DNA from 2 places in the Actinotalea sp. JY-7885 genome. Region 2 is predicted to be linked to the other one. Evidence: predicted binding sites of a transcription regulator. Region 2 holds the regulator's gene; the other holds the start of a gene.
What was found. Region 2 encodes Rex, which represses fermentation and respiration genes when NADH is low (regulators of the CRP and FNR family bind a similar motif). Its sites were predicted from a motif close to CTTGTGAANNNNTTCACAAG; they were not measured.
Positions count from the first base shown of each region.

Region 1: the regulator Rex is predicted to act here: its motif matches at 4,081-4,100, upstream of IDM29_RS09080 (geranylgeranyl reductase family protein).

Region 1 covers NZ_JACEXH010000079.1:3,560-11,024, reverse strand. Annotated here, with positions in the region: gene IDM29_RS09100 (NADH-quinone oxidoreductase subunit D) at 1-837, opposite strand, end outside; gene IDM29_RS09095 (NADH-quinone oxidoreductase subunit C) at 837-1,598, opposite strand; gene IDM29_RS09090 (NADH-quinone oxidoreductase subunit B family protein) at 1,706-2,257, opposite strand; gene IDM29_RS09085 (NADH-quinone oxidoreductase subunit A) at 2,354-2,716, opposite strand; gene IDM29_RS09080 (geranylgeranyl reductase family protein) at 2,769-4,067, opposite strand; gene IDM29_RS09075 (demethylmenaquinone methyltransferase) at 4,182-4,874, opposite strand; gene IDM29_RS09070 (isochorismate synthase MenF) at 4,948-6,288, shown strand; gene IDM29_RS09065 (S1C family serine protease) at 6,417-7,465, opposite strand, start outside.
Region 2 covers NZ_JACEXH010000008.1:2,963-10,427, forward strand. Annotated here, with positions in the region: gene IDM29_RS01780 (cytochrome c biogenesis protein ResB) at 1-289, opposite strand, end outside; gene IDM29_RS01785 (cytochrome c biogenesis CcdA family protein) at 286-1,068, opposite strand; gene IDM29_RS01790 (TlpA disulfide reductase family protein) at 1,071-1,655, opposite strand; gene IDM29_RS01795 (histidine phosphatase family protein) at 1,655-2,317, opposite strand; gene IDM29_RS01800 (MarR family winged helix-turn-helix transcriptional regulator) at 2,376-2,906, opposite strand; gene IDM29_RS01805 (YceI family protein) at 3,063-3,617, shown strand; gene IDM29_RS01810 (redox-sensing transcriptional repressor Rex) at 3,697-4,338, opposite strand; gene IDM29_RS01815 (glutaredoxin family protein) at 4,335-4,604, opposite strand; gene IDM29_RS01820 (HAD-IB family hydrolase) at 4,640-5,512, shown strand; gene IDM29_RS01825 (30S ribosomal protein bS22) at 5,642-5,740, opposite strand; gene IDM29_RS01830 (helix-turn-helix domain-containing protein) at 5,886-6,107, opposite strand; gene IDM29_RS01835 (acetoin utilization protein AcuC) at 6,255-7,433, opposite strand.

The DNA.
Region 1 (7,465 bases), on a different contig from region 2:
CTCGTAGCCGCAGTACGGCTCGGCCTTGCGCACGTCGTACGGCAGACCGGCGGAGCGCAGCACCGGACCGGTGATGCCCAGCGCCATGCAGCCGGCGAGGCCGAGGTGGCCGATGCCGACCGTGCGCGCCCGGTAGATGGGGTTGGCCAGCATGAGGTCGCCGAGCTGGGCGATGTAGTCCTTGACGACGGGGATCGCCTCGCGGACCGCGTCGAGCGCGCCCGGCGGCAGGTCCTGCGCGACGCCGCCCGGGCGCACGTAGGCCATGTTCATCCGCAGGCCCGTGACCAGCTCGAAGATCTTGAGGATCTCCTCGCGGGCGGTGAAGCCCAGGATCATGATCGTCGTGGCGCCGAGCTCGTTGCCGCCCGTCGCGAGGCAGACGAGGTGGGACGAGACGCGCTGGAGCTCCATCATCATCACGCGGATGACGGTGGCGCGCTCCGGGATGTCGTCCGTGATGCCGAGCAGCTTCTCGACCGCGAGGCAGTACGCCGTCTCCTGGAACATGTTCGCCAGGTAGTCCATGCGCGTGCAGAACGTGGGGCCCTGCACCCAGGTGCGGTACTCCATGTTCTTCTCGATGCCGGTGTGCAGGTAGCCGATGCCGCAGCGGGCCTCGGTGACCGTCTCGCCGTCGATCTCGAGCATGAGGCGCAGCACGCCGTGCGTGGACGGGTGCTGCGGGCCCATGTTGACGACGATGCGCTCCTCGCCGAGGCGAGCGGCCTCCTCGGCGATGTCGGACCAGTCGCCGCCGGACGCCTCGAAGCTCGGGATGCCGTCGGTCGAGCCGTCGACGATGTGCGGGCTCGCGTGGGGTGTGGACGTAGCCATCAGCTGTACGACCTCCGCTCGTCGGGCGGCGGGATGCTCGCGCCCTTGTACTGCACCGGGATCCCGCCGAGCGGGTAGTCCTTGCGCTGGGGGTGGCCGGGCCAGTCGTCCGGCATCTCGATCCGGGCCAGGCCCGGGTGGCCGTCGAAGACGATGCCGAAGAAGTCCCAGGTCTCGCGCTCGTGCCAGTCGTGGCCCGGGTAGACCGGGACGCTCGACGGGATGTGCGGGTCCGCCTCGCTCACCGCGACCTCGAGCCGCACCTTGCGCGAGTGCGTGACCGAGCGCAGCTGGTAGACGGCGTGCAGCTCGCGGCCCGTGTCGTGCGGGTAGTGCACGCCCGAGACGCCGAGGCCGAGCTCGAACCGCAGGTCCTGGTCGTCGCGCAGCGCCTGGCAGACCGTGACGATGTGCTCGCGGTGGACGTACAGCGTCAGCTCGTCGCGGTCGACGACGACCTTCTCGATCGCCGCGTCGAAGGGCGTGCCGCCCTCCTCGAGCACCTCGGCGAGGATGTCGACGACCTCGTCGAAGTACGAGCCGTAGGGACGCTCGCTCGGGCCGGGCATGGCGATCGTCTTGACCAGGCCGCCGAAGCCGGACGTGTCGCCGGAGTCCTGGGGGCCGAACATGCCCTCCCGGACGGCGATGATCTCGAGCTGCGGCGTGGCCGCACCCGCCGGGGCCGCCAGGTTCTGCCCGGCACCCTCCTGCGCGGTCTCGGTCGCCTTCTGCGCGGTCTCGGGGGACGCGGTGCCCACGACGGGCGTGCCCTTCACGCCGGCCGCCGCGTCCTTCGCGACCTGGGACGCGCCGGCCTGGGCCGAGGCGGTGTCGCCGGTCACGTGCTGGTCCTTCGGGGCGTCGGTCACCGCAGGAGGCCCTTCATCTGCGACGTCGGCGTGGCCTCGAGCGCCGCGGCCTCGGCGGCGCGCGCCGCCTCCTCGCGGTTGACGCCGAGCGGCGACGACTGGATCTGCTCGTGCAGGGCGAGGATCGCGTTGATGAGCATCTCCGGACGCGGCGGGCAGCCGGGCAGGTAGATGTCCACCGGGACGATGTGGTCGACACCCTGGACGATGGCGTAGTTGTTGAACATGCCGCCCGAGGACGCGCACACGCCCATCGAGAGCACCCACTTGGGCTCCGACATCTGGTCGTAGACCTGGCGCACGACGGGGGCCATCTTCTGGCTGACGCGCCCGGCGACGATCATGAGGTCGGCCTGGCGCGGCGACGCGCGGAAGACCTCCATGCCGAAGCGCGAGAGGTCGTAGCGCGCCGTGCCGGCGGCCATCATCTCGATGGCGCAGCAGGCCAGGCCGAACGTCACCGGCCACAGCGACGCCTTGCGGATCAACCCCGCGAGGTCCTCGATGGAGGCCAGCAGGAAGCCGGACGGTGCCTCTTCGATGCCCATGGCTCCCCTCCTCTCAGTCAGCTCGGTTCGCGGCGGCCCGGGGCCGTGCGACGGTCAGCGGTCGGGCGGTCGGTGCTCCGCCGGCCCGGTCGGGGCTCAGTCCCACTCGAACCCGCCGCGGCGCCACTCGTAGACGAACGGCACGGTGATCAGGACGAGGAACGTCATCATGGCGATCACGCCGAACATGGCGAGCTCCTGGAACGCGACGGCCCAGGGGTACATGAACACGACCTCGATGTCGAAGATGATGAAGGTCATCGCGACGAGGTAGTACTTGATCGGGAAGCGACCGCCGCCGACGGCGCCCGGCGTCGGGTCGATGCCGCACTCGTAGGCCTCGAGCTTGGCGCGGTTGTAGCGCTTCGGCCCGATGATCGCGCTCGCGCCGACGCCACCGAGGGCGAGGACCGCGGCGACGCCCATGAGGGCCAGGATCGGGATGTACGGGTTGGTCATCGTGCCCTCCGGTGCGGCGGGACGGTCGCAGCCTCCGCTGAGTCTCGTGCGCTCATGCGGCCGGCGCAATCCGGGTCAGTGCGTGGATGAAGCGGTCGGACAGGTCGCCCCCGCGAGGCTCCCACACGTCGGAGAGCAGCTTGAGGACGAGGCGCATCAGCGCGGGCCGCGGCAGGCCGTAGCGCGTGCACACGCGCATGACCTCGGGGTGCTCGATGAGCTTCACGAAGACGCGGCCGAGCGTGTAGTAGCCGCCGAGCTCGTCCGACATGATCCGCGGGTAGCTGGCGAGCGTGCGCTCGCGCTCGGCGGCCGTGCCGCGCGAGTGCGCCTGCGCGACGACCTCGGCGGCGCGACGGGCGGCCTGCATCGCGTACGCGATGCCCTCGCCGTTGAACGGGCTGACCATGCCGCCCGCGTCGCCCACGAGCATGAGCCCGCGCGTGTAGTGCGGCTTGCGGTTGAAGCCCATCGGCAGCGCCGCGCTGCGCACGGGACCCACCTGGTTCTCGGGCGTGAAGCCCCACTCGGCGGGGGTGTTCGCGACCCAGCGCTGCAGGAGGTCCTTGTAGTCGATCTTCGTGGCGGTGGCGCGGGAGCTGACGCTGCCGAGGCCCACGTTCGCGGTCCCGTCGCCGAGCCCGAAGATCCAGCCGTAGCCCGGCAGCAGGTTCGACTCCCCGGGCTTGCCGTCCCAGAGCTCGAGCCAGCTCTCCATCCAGTCGTCGTCGTGCCGGGGCGTCTGGTAGTACGTCCGCACGGCGACGCCCATGGGGCGGTTCGGGTTCTTCTCGATGCCGAGCGCGAGCGCGAGGCGGGCCGAGACGCCGTCGGCGGCGATGACCACGGGCGCGCGGTACGTGACCTCGTCACCCGCGCGGCGGCCGGCGGCGTCGACGGGGCGGGCGGTGACGCCGACCACGCGGCCCGTGCGCTCGTGCAGCACCGGGCCCGTGACGTTCATCTGCTCGACGATCGTCGCGCCGGCGGCGCGGGCGTGACGGGCGAGCGTGTCGTCGAAGTCCTTGCGGGTGCGGCTCACGCCGTAGCTCGGGAACGTGTCCGTCTCCGGCCAGGGCAGCTCGATGCGGTGCCCGCCCCCGTAGACGCGCAGGCCCTTGTTGCGGATCCAGCCGTCCTCCTCGCGCATGGGCACGCCCATCGCGACGAGCTCGCGCACGGAGCGCGGCGTGAAGCCGTCGCCGCAGACCTTCTCGCGGGGGAACGCGGTCTTCTCCAGCACGAGGACGTCGAGGCCCGCGACCGCGAGGTAGTAGGCGGCGGTGGATCCGGCCGGACCTGCGCCGACGACGATGACGTCTGCGTCATCGTGCTCGCGCTGCGTCCCCACGCCCTGCCTCGTCTTTGTGAAGGGATTCACTAACCGGTCGGCCCAGTCTAACTACCGCCCGAGACCGTGTCTGCGAAGGCTTACCTTGCTTGCCGGGTCGGGCCCGGAGGGTCCCTACGGCCGCGTCGCGCGGTGGAGCGCGACGACGCCGCCCGTGAGGTTGCGGTAGGCCACGTCGGCCCAGCCCGCCTCGCGCATGAGGCGGCCGAGGGCGTCCTGGTCCGGCCACTCCTGGATCGACTCGGCGAGGTAGACGTAGGCGTCCGGCTCCTTCGACACCGCGCGCGCGACGGGCGGCAGGGCCCGCATGAGGTACTCCAGGTACACGGTGCGGAACGGCGCGAACGTGGGCCGCGAGAACTCGCACACCACGACGCGGCCGCCCGGCTTGGTCACGCGCAGCATCTCGGTCAGCGCCGCGCGCGTGTCGACGACGTTGCGCAGGCCGAAGGAGATCGTCACCGCGTCGAAGGACGCGTCCGCGAACGGCAGGCGCGTCGCGTCGCCCGCCGTGAACGGCAGGTCCGGGCGGCGGCGCTTGCCGACCTCGAGCATCCCGACCGAGAAGTCGCACGGGACCACGCGCACGCCCGCGGCGTCGAACGGCTCGCTCGACGTGCCCGTGCCGGCCGCGAGGTCGAGCACGACGTCGCCCGGCCACGCGTCGACCGCGCGGATGGTGGCCGTGCGCCACCGGCGGTCCTGGCCCAGCGAGATGACGTCGTTGGTGAGGTCGTACCGCCGCGCGATGTGGTCGAACATCGCGGCGACCTCGTGCGGCTGCTTGTCCAGGCTGGCGCGGGGCATGGCGGACATCCTCTCAGGTCGCCGGGGTCGCCGCGGCGGGCGGCACCGGCCGCGCGGCATACGCTGGGGGGCGATGAGCCCCGACCTGCGCGCAGCCCGTGCGGGCGACGACGCGACGCCGCACACCCCCGCCGGGACCGCCGCCACCCTCCCCCAGCCCCTCGTCGCGCGGACGGTCCGGGTCGACGCCGACACCCTGCCCGACGACCTCACCGCGCTCCTTCCCGCCGAGGGCGGCCTCAGCTGGCTGCGGCGCGGCGACGGCCTCGTCGCGTGGGGCGAGGTGGCACGCACGACGTCGTACGGACCCGACCGGTTCGCGCTGGCGGAGGCCGCCTGGCGCACGGCCGCGGCGCACGCGGTGGTGCGCGACGAGGTGCGCGTCCCGGGGACCGGACCGGTCGCGTTCGGCTCCTTCGCCTTCGCCGCCGGCTCGCGCGCGGCGAGCACGCTCGTGGTGCCCGCCGTCGTGGTCGGCCGCCGGGGAGGCACGGCGTGGGTGACGACGATCGACGTCGGCGCGGCGCCCGGGACGGTGCGGCCCCGCCCGCTGGCCCCCGCCGCGGCGCCGGGGCCCGTCCGCTACACCGACGGGGCGCTCGCGAGCGAGGACTGGCAGGAGGCGGTCGCCCAGGCCGTGGAGCGGATCCGCGCGGGCGAGCTGGACAAGGTCGTGCTCGCGCGCGACGTCGTCGCCCGCACGACGGAGCCGCTCGACCAGCGCTGGGTGCTGCGCCGCCTCGCGGCCGACTACCCGTCGTGCTGGACGTTCGCCGTGGACGGCATCGTCGGCGCGACGCCCGAGCTGCTGCTGCGCAGCGAGAAAGGGCTGGTCACCTCACGCGTGCTCGCGGGGACCATCCGGCGCACGGGCGACGACGCGGCCGACCTGACGCGCGCGGCGACGCTCGCGCACTCCTCCAAGGACCTGGAGGAGCACGAGTACGCGGTGGAGTCGCTCACCCACGCGCTGGAGCCGTTCTGCTCGTCCGCCAACGTGCCCGAGACGCCGTACGTGCTGCACCTGCCGAACGTGCTGCACCTGGCCACGGACGTGACCGCCGTGCTGCGGACCGACGGCGAGGACGGCCCGCCGTCCAGCCTCGCGCTCGCCGCGGCGCTGCACCCCACCGCGGCCGTGGCCGGGACGCCGACCGCGGCGGCCTGCGAGCTGATCGACCGGATCGAGGGCATGGACCGCGGCCGCTACGCCGGTCCGGTGGGCTGGGTCGGCACGGACGGCGACGGCGAGTGGGGCATCGCGCTGCGCTCGGCGGAGCTCGACCCGGACGACCCGCACCGCCTGCGCCTGTTCGCCGGCTGCGGCATCGTCGCGGCGTCCGAGCCGGCCGCCGAGCTGGCCGAGTCCGAGGCCAAGCTCGAGCCGATGCGGCACGCGCTCGGCGACGGCTGAGCGCACGCCTCGCCGGCCGGCGCCGGCTCCCCCGAGACGCGCGAGGGCCCGGCCCGACGTCGGGGGGAACGTCGGGCCGGGCCGGTCCGTGGTCGGCCTGAGCCGATCGCGTCAGTCGTGCGGGCTCGTCAGCCGCGCTGTCCCTGCTCGCTCTGGCCGCCCTGCTCGCCCTGCGAGCCGGAGCGGCGGTCGAAGAGGTCGCCGCGGGGCCGGCGGTCGCGGTCGCCCTGCTCCTGCTCCTGCTCCTGGTTCGGCGTGGCCGACTTCTCCTCGCGCGTCGCGAGGGTGAGCGGGACGTCGAGCGCCTCGCCGTCGCGCACCACCGTCAGGGTGACCTCGGTGCCGGCCGGGAGCGCGCGGACGAAGGCCGTGAGCGACTCGGCGCCGCTGACCGGCTGACCGTCGATCGCCACGACGACGTCGCCGGTGGCGAGCTCGGCGTCGGCCGCGGGGGAACCGGCCGTCACCTGCTCCACCACCGCACCGCGGCGCGTGACGTCCTCGGCCGTGGCGGTGCCGTCGCTGAGCGCGACACCCAGGAAGGCGTGCTCGGCGGTGCCGTCCTCGATGAGCTCGGCGCCGATGCGGTCGGCGAGGTTCGCGGGGATCGCGAAGCCGAGGCCGATGGAGCCGCCCTGGCCGCCGCTCGAGAGCGTGGCGATCGAGGACGTGATGCCGACGACCTCGCCCGAGGCGTTGAACAGCGGACCACCGCTGTTGCCCGGGTTGACCGCGGCGTCGATCTGGATCGCGTTCGTCACGACCGTCTCGTCGTCGCCGCCGGTCGTCGAGACGGGTCGGTCGAGCGCGGAGACGATGCCGGTCGTCACGGTGCTGTCCAGGCCGAGGGGGTTGCCGACGGCCATGACGCCCTCACCGACGACGAGCTCGTCCGAGTCGCCGAGGACGGCGGGGACCAGGTCGTCCGGGGCGCCCTGGATCTGGATGACGGCGAGGTCGGTCGTCGGGTCGAGGCCGACGATCGTGGCCTCGTAGACGCGACCGTCCGCGAGCGTCACGCGCAGGCCGCCGTCCACCGCGTCACCGACGACGTGGTCGTTGGTGAGCACGTGGCCCTCCGCGTCGACCACGACACCGGAGCCGGTGCCGCTGCCGCTCTGGGTGCGGACGTCGATCGCCACCACGGAGTCGCGGACGGCGTCGGCCACCGCCTGCC
Region 2 (7,465 bases):
GGTCCAGCCAGGGCCCGAGCGTCGGGTTGTCCTGCAGGTACCGCGCGACGGCGCCCGGGTCCTGCGGGTACTGCGGCAGCACCGAGCCCGGCACGGCCACGACGGCCAGCAGCATGAGGAGCATGAGCGCGACGCGCATGCTCGTGAGCTGGCGCCAGGTCCAGCGCAGGGTCCCGGCCAGGCCGAGGCGCGGCAGGACGGCGGGGTCGCCGGGACGGGCCGCGGGCGTCGCCTCGGGGCCGTCGTCGGTCTCCAGCCCCTCGGGCCGGTAGGGCGCGCGCGGGCTCACAGGACCGTCTCGTACCCGGCCACGAGGCCCTGGAGCGACGCGGTCCACGTACCCCACAGCCCGGTCACGAGCGCCAGACCGACGGCGACGAGCACGCCGCCACCGATGCGCATCACCGCGACGCGGTGCCGGCGCAGGAAGCCGAGCGCCCGCTGCGACCGCTCGAGGCCCAGCGCGACCAGCAGGAAGGGGAGCCCCAGGCCGAGGCAGTAGGCGACCGACAGCACGGCGCCACGCCCCGCCGAGGCGCCGTCGAGCGCGAGCGTGTAGACCGCGACGAGCGTCGGCCCGATGCACGGCGCCCAGCCGAGCCCGAAGACGACGCCGAGGAGCGGTGCGCCCCACAGCCCCGCCCGCGGCGCGACGTGCAGGCGGCGCTCGCGCTGACCGAACGGCAGCCAGCCGAGGAACGCGAGGCCCATGAGGACGACGACGACGCCCAGCACCCGCGTGACGGGGTCGCTCCACTGCGCCAGCACCGCACCGAGGGAACCGGCGAGCACGCCGAAGAGGACGAAGACCAGCGTGAACCCGGCGACGAAGAGGCCCACGCCCACCAGGAGCCGGCCGCGGCGCACGTCGGTGAGCGTGGCGCCCGCGGGGTCCCCGGGCGACCGGCCGGCGCGGCTCGCCCCGGCCATGCCCGTCACGTAGCCCAGGTACCCGGGCACGAGCGGGAGCACGCACGGCGACGCGAACGACACCAGCCCCGCGAGGAGCGCGAGCGGGATCGCCAGCAGCATGGAGCCGCCGAGGACCGTCCCCGTGACGTCGCCCATGCTCAGGCGGGCTCGGCGAGCAGGTCGTCGATGACGGCACGCAGCGTCGAGCCGTCGGCCTTGCCGAGGATGCGCGCGGCCACGTCGCCCTCGCGGTCCAGGATCACCGTGGTGGGCACGGCGCGCAGCGGCACGACCCCCGAGAGGCTCGCGACGGCGTGGCTCTGCGCGTCGTCGAGGGAGGGGTACGGCACCGCGAACGTGCGCTCGAAGGCCTGGGCGGCGCCGGCGTCGTCGGTCGTGTTGATGCCGAGCAGGCGCACCCCCTGGTCGGCGTAGTCCTCGGCGATCGCCACCAGGTCCGGCGCCTCGGCGCGGCACGGCGGGCACTCCGCGTACCAGGTGTTGAGCACGACGACGTCGCCGCGCCACTGCGCGATGTCGATCGCGGCGCCGCTGTAGTCGGTGCCGGCGACCTCCACCGGGCCCTCGCGGTCGTCGGCGGGCCACGTGGTGACGGACTCGTCGCCCGAGACGTAGCCGGCCTCGCCGCCGTCCTCGGTCCAGCCGCCGTCCACGCTCGGGCCGCACCCGGCCAGCAGCAGGGCGACGCCGACGAGGCCGGCGGCGCGCGCGGAGCTCCGCATCACGCCCCCGGGACCGTCTTCACGCGCGGCAGGAGGTCGCCCGCGGGCTCGGCGTACGTGATCCCGGTGAGCCGGTCCCCGTCGTAGTGCAGCGAGGTCAGGGAGGCGACGGAGCACTCCCGCTTGCGCGGGTCGTGCCACAGGCGCCGCCCCTGGAGCGCCTGGCGCGTGACCCAGATCGGCAGCTGGTGGCTCACGACCACGGCCTCGTGCCCGGCGGCGGCGTCCCGCGCGGCGGCGACGCCGGCGAGCATGCGCGCGACCTGCTCGCGGTACGGCTCGCCCCACGAGGGCCGGAACGGGTTCCAGAGGTAGGGCCAGTGCGCGGGGCGCCGCAGCGACCCGTCCCCCACGCCGAAGGTCTTGCCCTCGAAGTGGTTCTTCGCCTCGAGCAGCCGCTCGTCGCTCGCGACGTCGAGGCCGAAGGCGGCGGCGATGGGGGCGGCGGTCTCCTGCGCGCGCTGCAGCGGCGAGGCCACGACGTGCACGACGTCGTGCCGCGGCTCGCCCAGCGGTCCCTCCCCCGCGAGGTGGGCGGCGATGCGCTCGGCCATGGCCACGCCCCGCTCGGACAGGCGGAACCCGGTCAGCCGGCCGTAGAGGACGCCGTCAGGGTTGTGCACCTCGCCGTGGCGCATGAGGTGGACGGTGGTCGTCGGCATGCGTCGATTCTCGCCCATCCGCGGGGGTGCCCGGTGCGACCCCCGCCCGGTGGCGCGCTCAGGCGTCGTCGGGGCCCGCGGCCAGGCGCTCCATCGCGGCACCCAGCGCCACCATCTGCTCGTCGCTGAGCAGCTCGACGAGGTTGGCGCGCACGGCGCGCACGTGCCCGGGCGCCGCCTCGACGAGGAGCGCGTAGCCGTCGTCGGTCATGACGCAGTTGACGCCCCGGCCGTCGACGAGGCAGTTCTCGCGGCGCACCACGCCGCGCCGCTCGAGCCGCGTGACGGTGTGGGTGAGGCGGCTGCGGGAGTGGACGAGCGAGGAGGCGAGCTCCGACATCCGCAGGGTGCGGTCCGGGACCTCGGAGAGCCGGACGAGGATCTCGTACTCGCTCAGCGACAGGCCGCAGTCCTGGTCGAGCTGGCGCGTGAGCGCCTCGGCGACCCGGGCGGTCCCGGACAGGTACGCGCGCCAGGCGCGCTGCTGCTCGGCGGTGAGCCAAGGTGTCGTGTCGGCGCCCGGCGCCGCGGTGCGCGCTGCGGCGGCTCCGGTCGGGGCCGTGGCCCGGGTCCGCGTCTCAGCCGTCATGATCTTCCCCCTCCGTCCCGATCAGGGTGCCACGACGGCCGCGCGGACGGCGGTCGAACGGTTGTGCCCCCGTCCCGGGTGTAGTAGAAATATCAACGAGAGGTTGATTGTTCAACCAATCGACCGACCGCCACAGACCACCACCGAGGAGCACCCATGAGCACGACCACCCTGCCGACCGGCGTCACCACCGGCACCTGGAGCATCGAGCCGTCGCACAGCTCGGCGTCCTTCACGGTCCGCCACGCGGGCATCTCCAAGACCCGCGGCACCGTCGCGATCACCGACGGCACCGTGACCATCGGCGAGGACCTCGCGTCCTCGAGCGTCACCGCCACGCTCGACCCGGCGACGATCGACACCCGCGACACGAACCGTGACGGCCACCTCAAGAGCGCCGACTTCTTCGAGGTCGAGACGTACCCGACGTGGACCTTCGCCTCGACGTCGATCCGCGCCGAGGACGACGACGAGTACGTGCTGGTCGGCGACCTCACGATCCACGGCGTCACGCGCGAGGTCGAGCTCGAGGTCGAGTTCAACGGCGCGGCCACCGACCCCTTCGGCGCCTCCCGCCTCGGCTTCTCCGCGAAGACCGAGCTGTCGCGCAAGGACTTCGGGCTGACGTGGAACGCGGCGCTCGAGACCGGCGGCGTGCTCGTCTCGGACAAGGTCAAGGTCGCGCTCGAGATCGAGGCCGTCAAGGCCTGACCGGGCCCTCGGCTCGACGCCGCGCCCCCGCCGGTCCGCCGGCGGGGCACGGCCGCGTCCGGCCCCGCGCCGTCGGGCCTCAGGCGCGCGCGGCGCCCTTGCGGCGCTCGTGGAACGCGAGGATCTGCAGCTCCGTGGCGAGGTCGACCGAGCGCACGTCGACGTCGGCCGGGACCTGGAGCACGCACGGCGCGAAGGTGAGGATGCCGGTCACGCCCGCGGCGACGAGGCGGTCGCAGACGTCCTGCGCGACCCCTGCCGGCGTCGCCAGGACCGCGAGGCGCGCGCCCTCGCGCCGCACGACGTCCTCGAGGTCGCGCCCGTGCTCGACCACCAGCCCGGACACGGTCGTCCCGACGATGTCCGGACCCGTGTCCACGAGCGCCGCGACCCGGAAGCCCTTGCCGGTGCCCGCCACGTAGTTGGCGAGCGCGTGCCCGAGGTTGCCCAGGCCGACGATGACGACGGCGAGGTCCCCCATGAGCCCGAGGGCGGCGGCCACCTGCGCCTCGAGGTGGTCCACCTCGTACCCGACGCCCCGCACCCCGTGCGAGCCGAGGAAGGACAGGTCCCGCCGCAGCTGCGCGGACCCCACGCCCGCGAGCTCGGCGAGCTCGCCCGACGACGTCCGCTCCACCCCCCGCTCGGCGAGCTGCTCGAGCGCGCGCAGGTAGATGGGCAGGCGCGCGACGGTCGAGGCCGGCACCGGGCGTGCCGTCATGCGCGACCCGCCGCGAGCGCGCGCCGCACGCGTCCGGCGTCGATCCGCCAGTAGCCCTGCTGCACGCCGTCGACGACCACCACGGGCACGAGCTCCCCGTAGCGCTCCACCAGCTCCGCGGCGTCCGGCGCCGTGTCGATGTCGATCTCGCTCACCCCGGCGCCCGCCTCGGCGGCCACGGGGGCGACGACGTCGCGCGCGACCTCGCACAGGTGGCAGCCGGAACGGACGTAGAGGACCACCCGTTCGCCCACCCGGTCGCTCATGCGCCCAACCCTAGGGGAGTCGTTACAGTGACCGGGTGGCCGAGCCGAGACCGGGACGATCCGAGCTCCCGGGCTCCGACGCGGAGTCCGGTCGGGCCGCCGTGGCGGCCCACCACCGCAGCCTCGACGAGGCCGACGCCAGGACCGCCGCGTTCTTCGACCTCGACAACACGATCATCCGCGGCGCGAGCGCCTTCCACCTCGCCGTCGGGCTCCGGCGGCGCGGGTTCTTCGGCACCAAGGACCTCGTGACGTTCGCGCTGCACCAGGCGCACTACCTGATGTTCGGCGAGGACGTCGAGAAGATCGACCAGGTCCGCTCGCGCGCGCTGTCGATCGTGGCCGGCAAGTCCGTGGCCGAGATCGCGGCGATCGGCGAGGAGGTGTGGGACGAGGTCCTCTCGCTGCGCATCTTCCCCGGCACCCAGGCGCTCCTCAACCGCCACCTCGAGGCCGGCCACCAGGTGTGGATCATCACCGCGAGCCCGGTCGAGATCGGCGAGCTGATCGGCCGCCGGCTCGGCGTCACCGGCGCGCTGGGCACCGTCGCCGAGCACCGCGACGGCTTCTACACCGGCCGCCTCGTCGGCGACCTGCTCCACGGCCGCGCGAAGGAGAGCGCCGTCGCCGAGCTGGCCCGGCGCGAGGACATCGACCTGGCGCGCTCGTACGCCTACGGCGACTCGACCAACGACGTGCCGATCCTGTCCTCGGTCGGCCACCCCGTCGCGATCAACCCGGACGCCCGCCTGCGCCGCCACGCGCGCAAGGTCGGCTGGCCCGTGCGCGAGTTCCGCGGCCGCCGGCGTACCGCCGCGCGCCGCAGCATGTACACCGCCAGCGGGGCGGGCGCCGCGTGGGTCGCCGGTCTGATCCTGCGCGCGGTCCGCCGCCAGCTGCGCGGCTGACCGGTCCCGCGCGGCTCCGGGGCCCGACGGCGCCTGCCACGGCGACGCACCCTGCGGACGCGACGAGGGCCCGGCCGGAGCCGGGCCCTCGTCGAGGTCCTTCGCGTCAGCGCCCTCGCGGGCGCGCGCTCACTTCTTGTTGCGGCGCTGGTGGCGCGTCTTGCGCAGCAGTTTGCGGTGCTTCTTCTTGGCCATGCGCTTGCGGCGCTTCTTGATGACGGAGCCCACGTGTCCTCGCAACTGTGATCGGTGTGCCGGCGGTCCTGGTGATGTCAGCGGCCTCTCGGCCACCGACCAGCCCGCGCTCGGGAAAGTCCGCCGTCACTCTACCGTGCCCGGGCAGGTGCCCGCGCCGGAAGAGGTCCCGGCAGGGTCAGGACGACATGCGGTCGCGGTCGGACGACTCGACCGACGACGCCGCGAGGTACGCCTCGAGCGCGTCCTGCGGTACCCGGTAGGAGCGTCCGACCCGCACGGCCGGCAGCTCCCCGGAGTGGACCAGGCGGTAGACGGTCATCTTCGACAGCCGCATGGTCTCGGCCACCTCCGCGACGGTGAAGTACCGCAGGCGTGGCCGCTCCTGACCACCACTCATCCTGGCCTCGTCCCTCACGGAGCAGATCCGTCGCACGCGGCGGGCCGCGCGGACGGGATGCAGAGCTGGTGCGGCGATCGCCGCGTGCCCCAACCGTAGTGGCCTGTGGGGCTGGAGTGAAAGAGGAGCACGCCGCGCCTCACCCGGTCAGTCGTACAGCGGGTCCAGGTCGAACCAGGGGAAGACCGTCTGGCGCGTGGCCAGGATGATCCGGTCGACGTCGTCGGCCGGGTCGTAGCCCTCGCTCCAAGGCCGCGGCTGCGCGGTCTCGCCGTCCCCCATCGTCGCGGGCACGGGGAAGCCGACCACCCCGGCCGCGTACTCGCGCCACCGCTCCGGCACCGCGGCGTCGACCGGCACGGGCACGTGCGCCGCGAGGGCGAGCAGGTGCGTCCAGGCGCGCGGCACCACCTGGGCGACCGCGTACCCCCCGCCGCCGAGGGCGAGCCAGCGCCCGTCGGCGACCTCGTGCGTGAGGTCGTGCACGAGCTCGGCCGCGGCGCGCTGCGCGTCGACGGACACCGAGAGGTTGGTGAGCGGGTCCAGGCCGTGCGCGTCGCACCCGTGCTGGCTGACGACCACCTGGGGGCGGAACGCCCGCGCCAGCGGCGGCACGACCGAGCGGACCGCGCGCAGCCACGGCGCGTCCGACGTCCCGGCCGGGAGCGCGACGTTCACGGCACCGCCGCGCGCGTCGGGGCCGCCGACGTCGGTGGTGTGACCGCTCCCCGGGAACAGGGACAGCCCGCTCTCGTGCACGGAGACGGTCAGCACGCGGGGGTCGTCCCAGAAGGCCTTCTCGACGCCGTCGCCGTGGTGCGCGTCCAGGTCGACGTACAGGACGCGCTCCGCCCCGAGCGCGAGCAGGCGCCGCACGGCCGCGACGACGTCGTTGTAGACGCAGAACCCCGACGCGTGGTCCGCCATGGCGTGGTGCATCCCGCCCCCGACGTTCACCGCGTGCCCGCACGCGCCGTCCCAGATCGCCTCGGCGGCCCGCACGCTCCCGTCGACGATGCGTGCGGCGGCCTCGTGCATGCCCGGGAACACCGGGTCGTCGTCCGTCCCCAGGCCGTGCTCGAGGTCGGTCTCGCCCGTGGTCGACGCGCGCCGGACGGCCGCGACGTACGCGGCGTCGTGCGCCGTCAGCAGGACGTCGTCGTCGGCCGGCTCCGCGCCCACCAGCTCGACTCCCGGCGCGTCCAGCACGCCGAGCTCGCGCGCGAGGCGGAAGGTCAGGTCAAGGCGCAGCGGGTTCATCGGGTGCTGCTCGCCGAAGTCGTACCCGAGCATGGCGTCGGACCAGACGAAACGGGTGGGCGCCATGCCTCACCGTAGCCCGCGACGTGCCAGAGTTG